One region of the Aliiglaciecola sp. 2_MG-2023 genome, then DNA from elsewhere that is predicted to be linked to it. Evidence: predicted binding sites of a transcription regulator. Region 1 holds the regulator's gene; each other region holds the start of a gene.
The links. The regulator FliA, encoded in region 1, starts transcription of late flagellar genes. The targets are predictions, from matches to a motif close to CTAAAGNTNNNNNNNNNNNNGCCGATA.
Positions count from the first base shown of each region.

Region 2: Q4567_RS01275 (flagellin) is a predicted target of FliA. The motif match lies at 1,396-1,422, and genes of this name have one in related genera.
Region 3: Q4567_RS02380 (DUF5610 domain-containing protein) is a predicted target of FliA. The motif match lies at 2,037-2,063, and genes of this name have one in related genera.

Region 1 covers NZ_JAUORY010000003.1:78,564-81,850, forward strand. Annotated here, with positions in the region: gene Q4567_RS04190 (protein phosphatase CheZ) at 1-492, opposite strand, end outside; gene cheY (chemotaxis response regulator CheY) at 527-910, opposite strand; gene Q4567_RS04200 (RNA polymerase sigma factor FliA) at 949-1,680, opposite strand; gene Q4567_RS04205 (MinD/ParA family protein) at 1,677-2,543, opposite strand; gene flhF (flagellar biosynthesis protein FlhF) at 2,540-3,287, opposite strand, start outside.
Region 2 covers NZ_JAUORY010000001.1:313,425-316,711, reverse strand. Annotated here, with positions in the region: gene Q4567_RS01280 (flagellin) at 1-77, opposite strand, end outside; gene Q4567_RS01275 (flagellin) at 442-1,266, opposite strand; gene Q4567_RS01270 (hypothetical protein) at 1,525-2,454, shown strand; gene flgL (flagellar hook-associated protein FlgL) at 2,462-3,287, opposite strand, start outside.
Region 3 covers NZ_JAUORY010000002.1:90,028-93,314, forward strand. Annotated here, with positions in the region: gene Q4567_RS02365 (fatty acid desaturase) at 1-6, opposite strand, end outside; gene fabR (HTH-type transcriptional repressor FabR) at 153-770, shown strand; gene trmA (tRNA (uridine(54)-C5)-methyltransferase TrmA) at 777-1,877, opposite strand; gene Q4567_RS02380 (DUF5610 domain-containing protein) at 2,094-3,287, shown strand, end outside.

The DNA of each region.
Region 1 (3,287 bases):
CAATATATCTGTTAAGAATGCAGTTAATTGTTCGGTGTCTTTAGATGACTGTTCTAATAATCCATCTAAGTCCGAGCAAAGAGATTTAAATTCGCCAAGTTGTAACTGCCTAGTCATCAACTTTTTCCACTCGGGGAGCAAATTATTAATACCTGTATGCAGCTTTTCAGCAATAGGCATACTTGCTTCCACGGCATCCATCGTTGTGTTAGCCGCTTTTTCGGTCGTTTCTATAACATAGTTCAGGCGACTTTGCGCATCAGGTATTTCTTCATTGGCTAAATTCGAAATGCGATCATCAAGTTGAAAACTATTCAGAGAGTCATGGAGCTGGCGGGTTAATTTGCCCACCTCTGCAAATAATTCAACAGAATTGGTTAAAGAGGCTTCTTCGAGCAATTCGCTAGCAGCTTGGTTATCTCCGCTTTCCAGCAATTCAACTAATTTTTTAGCGTCATCAAGAGACATTGGAGCTTTATTAGAGCCGGTCATTTAGACACTCCTAATTTTCAACACAGGTTAAATCTTAACCCAGTCTCTCAAAAATCTTGTCTAGCTTCTCTTTAAGCGTAGCCGCCGTAAAAGGCTTAACAACATAACCGTTCACTCCAGCCTGAGCTGCCGCCACAATTTGTTCTTTTTTCGCTTCAGCCGTTACCATTAAAACTGGTAAATGCTTTAAACTATCATCTGCACGAATGGCTCTAAGCAAGTCAATTCCTTGCATGCCTGGCATATTCCAGTCTGTTACTACAAAATCAAAATCACCTTGTTGCAACATAGGTAACGCAGTGCTGCCATCATCGGCTTCTTGAACGCTTGTGTAACCTAAGTCTTTAAGTAAATTTTTGATGATGCGTCTCATCGTTGAAAAGTCATCAACAACGAGGATTTTCATATTTTTATCCAAAACTGCCTCCAATGAGGATTAAATCAAATGGTGTTTTATTATTCTTCGTTAACTCGCCAAGATTGCATTTTGCTTTTCAATTTTAACATTGCTTGGCTGTGAATTTGGCTGACTCTGGACTCGCTAACTTCGAGTACCTCGCCAATTTCTCTGAGATTCAACTCCTCATCATAATACAATGACAGTACGATTGCTTCTCGTTCCGGCAAAGTAGTAATAGCATGTGCTAATGCTTTTTGAAATGAACCTTGTAGTAAATCCTGAAAAGGCGTGTCACTACCTTTATTTTGCTCAGTGGTAATCACATCTTCGGTAATACCTAAATCTTCAATACCGATAATTTTTCCAGCGTTGACTTCATTCAACATCTGATGGTATTCGGGTAGGCTTACTTCTAACTTTTCCGCGATATCTATATCTCTAGCATCTCTGCCCGTTTCACGTTCTACTTGATTAATTGCTTGGGTAATTGCTCTGCCATTTTTATGCACAGATCTGGGTGTCCAGTCGCCTTTGCGGATTTCATCAAGCATGGCTCCGCGGATACGGATACCTGCAAAAGTTTCGAAACTTGCGCCTTTTGAGCCATCGAAGTTTTTTGCGGCCTCGAGCAATCCAATCATTCCAGATTGAATTAGATCATCCACTAATACACTGGCAGGTAATCTGGCTAATAAATGATGGGCAATTCGCTTAACCAAGGAAGCATGTCTTTCTACAAGTTGAGCCAAATCGGCTTGTTGTTGATAAGCTGCTGCCTTTCTAATCACCTTTGTCCACCTACCACTTTTTCGGCGACAAGTTGTTCTAAGAAAAACTCTAAGTGTCCACCAGGTTGGTTGGGAATTGGCCAATGCATTGCTTTTTCTGCAAGGCCTTTAATAGCGATAGAAGCTGGCGATCCTGGAAATGCATCTACAATTGCTTTTTGTTTTCGAACTGACTTACGAATATTCTCATCGTAAGGAACCGTTGCTACTAGTTCTAAAGCAACATCTAAGAAACGGTTAGTCACTTTAGATAACTTTGCAAATAACTCTTGTCCTTCGCGCATGTTACGTACCATGTTGGCAACGATCTTAAAGCGAAACACGCCGTGTTCTCTGTTCAGTAGTTTGATCAACGCGTATGCATCAGTTAAAGAGGTGGGTTCATCACAAACAACCATCATTATATCTTGTGATGCTCTGGAAAAACTGAGCACCATATCTGATATGCCCGCGGCCGTGTCTACAATAAGCACATCTATATTGGTACGCAACTCACTAAACGCGCGAATTAGTCCTGCATGTTCAGTGGGGCTGAGTTCGGTCATTGATTGTGTTCCGGAGGTTGCCGGTGCAATCAATACCCCATGAGGGCCCACAACTAAAACTTCATCCAGCGTACATTCACCAGATAAAACATGGGATAAGTTTTTTTCTACTCGCAAGCCTAACATGACGTCGACGTTTGCCAACCCTAAGTCGGCATCTAACACCATGACGCGCTTGCCCATTTTAGCCATCGAGATAGCCGTGTTTAAGGTAATGTTCGTTTTACCGACCCCACCTTTACCACCGGTTACCGCAATCACTTTGATTAATCGAGATTGATTCATTCGTCTTAAGCTACTCGCTTGGTCGTCAATCATATTGCTAATGCCGATTTGTTTAGTTCTGGCTTAGCAGTATGAATCAAACCATATTTTTTATAAAGCTTAGCCGCTGCAGAGATTAAAAACTTTGCGTCTGCAACTTTAATATCTTCAGGGACTCGTTGTCCATCCGTCAAATAACTAACGGCTAACTTATGTTCAATTGCCACACTTAACGCTTCTCCGAGACTATAACTCTCATCGAGCTTGGTTAAAATACATCCCTGCAAATCAATATTGCTAAATGCACTCAAAGTATGCTGCAGCACTTTGTATTGTGCATTGGCTTGAATCACAACATACTTCTTGATATTAGCACATGAATGCTGATTTAAGGTATCTAACTGCTTGATTAGTCGAGAATCTCTTTGACCAAAACCTGCAGTATCTATTAAAACCAATCGCTTGTTACGCAGTTGGAAGAGTATATCTGACAATTCTTCCGCATTTTGCGCTTTTTTTACGTTACAGCCAATAATTTTTCCATAAGTCGCCAATTGTTCAAACGCCGCTATACGATAGGAATCAATTGTTACCATCGCGATTTGGTCAGCGCCATACTTTTGCGCTGCTCTGGCCGCCAATTTGGCTATGGTTGTGGTTTTTCCTGTCCCTGTGGGACCAACTAATGCAACAACACCTTTGTCGGCCAGAATAGCATTGCCAGTGGTTTGGATACGATTAGACAATAGTTTAAGTAAAAATAACCAAGCCTGCCTTTCATCTGCGTTTTCGGGAGTA
Region 2 (3,287 bases), on a different contig from region 1:
CTTAAATTATTGTTCGACGTGAATAGCTGACGACTCGCATTCAACGACGACACATTTGTGTTGACGTATAAAGACATTTTTTTCTCCTAACGATTTAAGCAATCCGCCAAACCTATTATTATTATTAGTGGTTTTTGCGGTGATTCTAAGTGCGCTATTATTAGTTTTATTACGTCACTTATTTAGGCGTGTACTTATTATTTTTTTATTTTGTACATCGCTCTTGGAATCTTTATCGAACAGGATCGAAAAATCCTTTAGCATAAATTTAAGCTAAATTATTATCCCTATTAATATCAATTAGTTAGGTTGAGAAAAAAGCCGACTAAATTAGTCGGCGAAGCGCTCTCACGTTAGGAGGGAAAGAGCGCACTCTCTACGTTATGGGCCATTAAAAGCAGAATCACTACCCCCTGGCTTTAATTTCCCAATCGTATTCTATTAACCTAGAAGCTGAAGCGCTGATTGTGGACGCTGATTAGCCTGAGACAAAACAGTTAAACTTGCCTGTTGGATAATCTGATTACGTGTCAATTCAGCAGTTTCTGTAGCAAAATCTGTATCACGAATACGTGAACGAGCTCCAGCAACATTTTCAGATATATTACTTAAGTTTCTGATAGTTGATTGGAAACGGTTTTGCAGAGCACCTAAATCGGCACGTACAGCTCCTACAGTTGAAATTGCAGCAGTAATCTCTGTTAACGCTGCAGATGCAGATTCAATACTCGCAACTGACGTAGCAGCGATACCTAGGCCAGAAGCCCCAAAACCACTAGTTCTAGACAAATTAACAGAAATAGTTTGACCACCGTTTGCACCCACTAGGAATGCAGCTGAAAATGCCCCATCAAGGATGTCGACACCGGCAAACTGTGAAGTTTGAGCAATACGTGAAATTTCAGTTTTAAGTGCTGAAACTTCTTTTTGTAGTGCTAAACGGTCAGCAGAGGTATTAATACCATTTTGTGATTGGACTGCAAGAGTACGGATACGTTGAAGTGAGTTTGTAACTTCTCCTAACGCGCCCTCAGCAGTTTGTGCTAAAGAAATCGCATCATTGGCATTTCTTACAGCTTGGTTAAGACCTTGAACCTGGGTGGTTAAACGGTCGGTAATTTGCAAACCAGCAGCATCATCCGCTGCACGGTTTATACGGAAACCAGAAGACAAACGCTCAAAAGACGTGCCTAAACGGTTAGATGAATCAAATAATTGACGTTGCGCATTCAAAGACGAAACGTTGGTGTTAACGTATAATCCCATGGGATATCTCCTACACTCTCAGTCCAGCGTTTCGCTGGCAACCGATAAAAATCGGTGGTTAAAAAACACATTCAAGAACATCAATCTTAGTCAAAACTAGATCGGTGTTACTGGCTCTCTCAGATAGGGTATCGACGGGTTAAAAAATCCCTTTAACTAAATTTTGCCGTTTTTTATAAAAACGGCAAAAAATTTCCGCTTTGCAAATTGTAATTAATTGAGATTCAATAGCTTTTTAGATAAAAATAAATTTTAAAAATGATGATTAATTGGACTAATTCGATTTGGAAAACATCTAAACACAGCGCTTTTACCGATCTTTGTGAGTTTGCTGACAAACTATTTGTTAGTTTTAGAGAAGCGTCAGATCACATGAGTCAAGATGGTGACATACGCATCGTTACTTGCGACCTATTTGGTAAAAAAATTAACAGCACCACCCTTAAAATGGCAAATTGTGATTTGCGAGATCCTAAGTTAACGGTCATGCCCGATGGCAAATTACTGATGACTGCCTACGCTCGTTGTTATGATGAAACTGGCAAGTGGCGGCATAGTCGTTCGTTGTGTTGGTTTTCCCAAGATGGATTAAGTTGGTCGAGTCAACATTGGTTTGCAGAAAAAAATTGGTGGGTTTGGCGAATACGCTGGCAAGGAGAACAAGCCTATGGATTTGCTTACAAACGTGCTCAACAACAACTGAACCTATATAAAGGTAATCCATTACGCACCTTTGATTGTGTAAAACCTAATGTGCTTAGTCTAGCCAGTCACGGACTTGGTTATCCTAATGAAAGTGATTTGTGTTTTATGAAAAATGGCGATGCTTATGCCGTGGTTCGCAGAGATGCTGACTCGTTTACTGCGCAATGTGGCTTTTCAAAACCTCCCTATAACCGTTGGCAGTGGTTTGATTTGCAACAATATATTGGTGCTCCTGTTATCATTTCACATGGTCCGGAAAATATATTGATTTGTGGTAGGGCTTGGTTGAATGGAAAATTTAAAACTGCGCTTTGGCAAATGAACATTGAAACTAATAAGTTGATCCTAAAGGTTGTTCTACCCTCAGGTGGCGACTGCAGTTATGCGGGCATGGTGCGCTATAATGAAAAAATATACGTTAGCTATTATTCAAGTCATATCGACAATCAAAGTCACATCTATTTAGCGCAGCTAAACCTTTGATCTAAAATTAAATATAGTCAAATAACGTTAGTCCAGTTACGCGCGAAAAAGTTGCTTGAGCTGCTTGCAATGCGGTTTCTTGTTTACTCAATTCAGAAACGGCCTCTGCATAATCCACATCTTCGATGTTCGCACGGGCTGTTTTATTGGCGATTTCAAGATCCAAATTCGATTCATAAACCGACTCGGCAACATTCATGCGGCCACCTAAGGATGAAGTTGCATTAGCTAACGCCTTTGAACCATTATCAATACCCACCAGTGCATCGGCTATGGCTTCATTAAGTCCTTTATCAGTCAAATCGCCATTATTCAGCGCCAGATAAAAGTTGTTTAATGTTTCGGCTATATTTTTCTTTTCTGGCTTATCTAATTCAAAGTCAAAGGTATTACCGACACTTCCTTCAACATTAAATTCAATGCCATTAAACACTAGGGGTTCCCCAGAAATAAAATTAACTGTAGCAATTGTATCGCCGCTACCCAAGTTATCAATTTGCAGTTGATTGCCCGCTAGTATAGTCGCTTGAAACTGGTTGTTCGCCGGGGTCACAGCATCGTAATTATTTTTATGAAATTTATCGAAAGCAGCTTGCTCAGTAATAACAGAGGAAATTGACGATATACCAACGTCTCCGGTGACACTAAAATTAAGCCTAGCTTGTACATTTTCAAAAACAGATTTTCCAGAGCTATTAGACTGAATACTCAGCGCGTCGGAGACTTGGATTTTTTTCACTCCATCATCCCCAGAAAACGTATACTTTTCACCGACCGCTGAAGGATTATAAGTAAACGCTTCGGTTTGAGATTGATAACCGGCGAAAATAAAT
Region 3 (3,287 bases), on a different contig from region 1:
ATTCATTTAATATACTTTTGAGCTTACAACTGTACGCTAATTTATCCTGAGCTAGGTATTTTATCAAGTAAATAAATTGAAAAGACTGTTAACCTGAGGTGTAATTCAAGCTGATAACTTTATCATTAGTGTAAAACACCTGAGGGCAGTAAGTGATTCAAACTCGACAGCAACAAAAGTTAAAAACCCGTCGTGCAATCATAGATGCAGCTTTTGGTCTGTTAGATGAACAACATAGTTTTTCAAGTATGAGTCTCAGGGAAGTGGCAAGGGCCGCTGGTATCGCGCCTACGTCCTTTTATCGTCACTTCAAAGATATCGATGAGTTAGGGTTAACGCTAGTGGATGAAGCTGGGTTAACTTTGCGTCAATTAATGCGTCAAGCTAGAGTAAGAATAGCGTCAGGAGGCGGAGTTATTAGTACTTCAATAGATACGTTTATGGAATTTATCTCGGCTAACAGCAATATTTTTAGATTGTTATTAAGAGAACACACTGGGACCTCAAACGCCTTCAGAGCTGCTGTGTTCAGAGAGATTCAGCACTTTACCGAAGAACTGACCGACTATACTGTGGCAACAACTGGTTTAAATAGAAAACTCGCGAATTTACAAGCTGAAGCAATGGTTAAACTGGTGTTTAGCACTGGTGCTGAGGCGCTGGATTTAGATCCTATTCAAAGAGAACAATTGGCGATTCGATTAAAAATTCAGTTAAGGTTCATTACAAATGGCTCGTTAGAGTTCGCTAAAAGCAATGAACCTATTTAAATCTTGTTAGTTTTTTCGCACTAAATATACACCGGCTTCAACGTGGTGGGTATAGGGGAACTGGTCAAATAGAGCAAAACGATGGACTTCATGAGTTTTGCTTAATAGGTCCAAATTATTTTGCAAGGTTTCTGGGTTACATGAAATATACACGATATTGTTATATTTACTGATCATTGAAACTGTTTCATCATCTAAACCTGCTCTTGGCGGATCGACTAACACTGTGCGGCAATCGTATTGGGCTAAATCCACCCCTTCTAGTCGATTGAATTTTCTTATCCCTGCTTGGGCTTGTACAAACTCTTCGCTAGACATACGAAGAATTGTCACATTGTCAGCCTGATTGGCGCTGATATTATATTGTGCTGCAGCAACTGAGGTTTTTGAAATTTCGGTGGCTAAAACCCGTTTGAAGTTTTGCGCCAAGGGAATGCTAAAGTTGCCTAAGCCGCAGTATAATTCGAGTAAATCACCTCCGCTATTTGCGGTAACATCAAGTGCCCATTCAAGCATTTTTTGATTAACCAACGCATTTGGTTGAGTAAAGCTATTTTCAACCTGCTTAAATTCATAGGTTCTTTGTCCTATAGGTAAACGCTCGATGACAAAATCTTTATCCACTATGACTTTTTGTTTACGGGCTCGACCCACTATATCTATTGGATAGTGCTGTCTTAGCTGTTTTAAAATTTTACTTATCTGTGCATGCCAGCTTTCATCTAATGGCTTGTGGTAAAGCAGGGAAACGACAATTTCACCACTTAAAGTACTTAAATAGTCGATTTGAAATAGTTTGCGTCGCGCTATTTCATTGTCTTTTAATAGCACCACCAAATCGGCCATTACTTGATTGATCAGTTTACTCGCGGGAGGAAATTGATCGACGCGGTATTTCTCTTTGCTTTGTTGGTCGAACATGATGTGAAACAGCTCATCACCTTCATGCCAAACACGAAACTCCGCACGCATTCGGTAATTCAGAGTTTGCGAAGCGAACACTTCTAATTTGGGCATTTTAAATTGGCTAAACTGAGCGCTTAAAGCTGTCACTTTTTCATCGAGTTGAGCTTGGTAAAATTGGGGATCTATTTCTGTTGGACGCATCAAAAACTCGATTAGGTTGGCATTGAAAGAAGATTCGCGAATTTTAAAGATTTCCTGCGCGCTTGCAAATGCAATTTGGTTTTTGTTTTACCGTACATAGGGTAAAGCACTAATTTGACTGAGTATTTCCCATATTAGCGGAGTTATTTAATTTAATTTCTCAATAAAGTGAATTTATAGCCGATACTATTACATGAGGATAGTGAGGTATTGCACATGAATTTCGGTGAAATTAAAGCGTTTATGGGAGATAAAACTCAGGTTAATCCCAATGACGCTGTGAAAAATCAATTGCGCGAAGCGGGTTTAAGACAAGCCGAAGCGGGTATAAGTGCGCCTGCAGAATCTACGGTTAGCAAACTCAGCTCGCAAACCACAGTCGGGTTAAGAATTTACAATAACTCGCTCAATCAAACATTACAAATTGATGAGAAGCGTGCCAATCTTAAAAACCCAGAAGAAACTAACAAGAGTCTGTTTGACTTCGAGGAAGTGGCCAAGAATGTGCTCCAATTTGTTGGTGGAGTGATATCTGGCGCTGCTCGTAATGGGGCAGATGAAGAAACATTAGTTAGTTTATTCGAACAAGCACGTTCCGGTGTTTCTAAAGGTATTAAGCTGGCTGAAAAAGATTTATCTGGTTTTATGAACGAAGAAATTTCCGACGGAATAGGCCGAAGTGCCGATTTGATTGAACAGGGAATTCAGCGTTTACAAGATAAACTCTTCGGTAGTCAGAGTGATCCAGAAGATAGGGAATTGCAATCAGATACTTCGTTAATAACAGAGAGTCTTTCTGCCTCCAGCCAACAAAATGGCGAATTACAGATCCGCACTCGAGACGGTGATGAAGTGGTTATTCGTTTCGAAGATTTAAAACAATTCGAATTAAATCGACAGGTTTTATTGCAACAAGAAAAACAGATTAAGCAAGAACCAAACATTGAGCACAATGATGTATTGCCACGGGCTGGTATTGACAGTGCTGGAAATGAAACAGTAGAAACTGCCAACAACGAAGCTGAAGAAGTATCAGCTCAATCTAATACTCAATCTGAAACGTCTCAAGCGGCCACTAAACAAACAGAAGTGCAGCAGTCGGTGTTTATTGCACAGAATAATTACAGCTTTTCTGTATCTGGAGAGTTAGACGAAAGTGAGTTGCAGTCCATTGGCCAGTTAGTTTCTGATGCTAATGATTTGGCTACGACGTTTTTTGATGGTGATATCGAACGGGCCTTCGAACAGGCCTTAGAAATTGGTTTTGATGAACAGGAGCTAACCAGCTTCGCTTTACAGTTAACTCGACAAGAGCAAGTGGAAGTAGTTAAAACTTACGAGTCAGTTTCACATTACAGCGATGAGCAAGGTAGTCAAGAACAGTCATCAAAGCCGGTGGAGAGAGTAAGT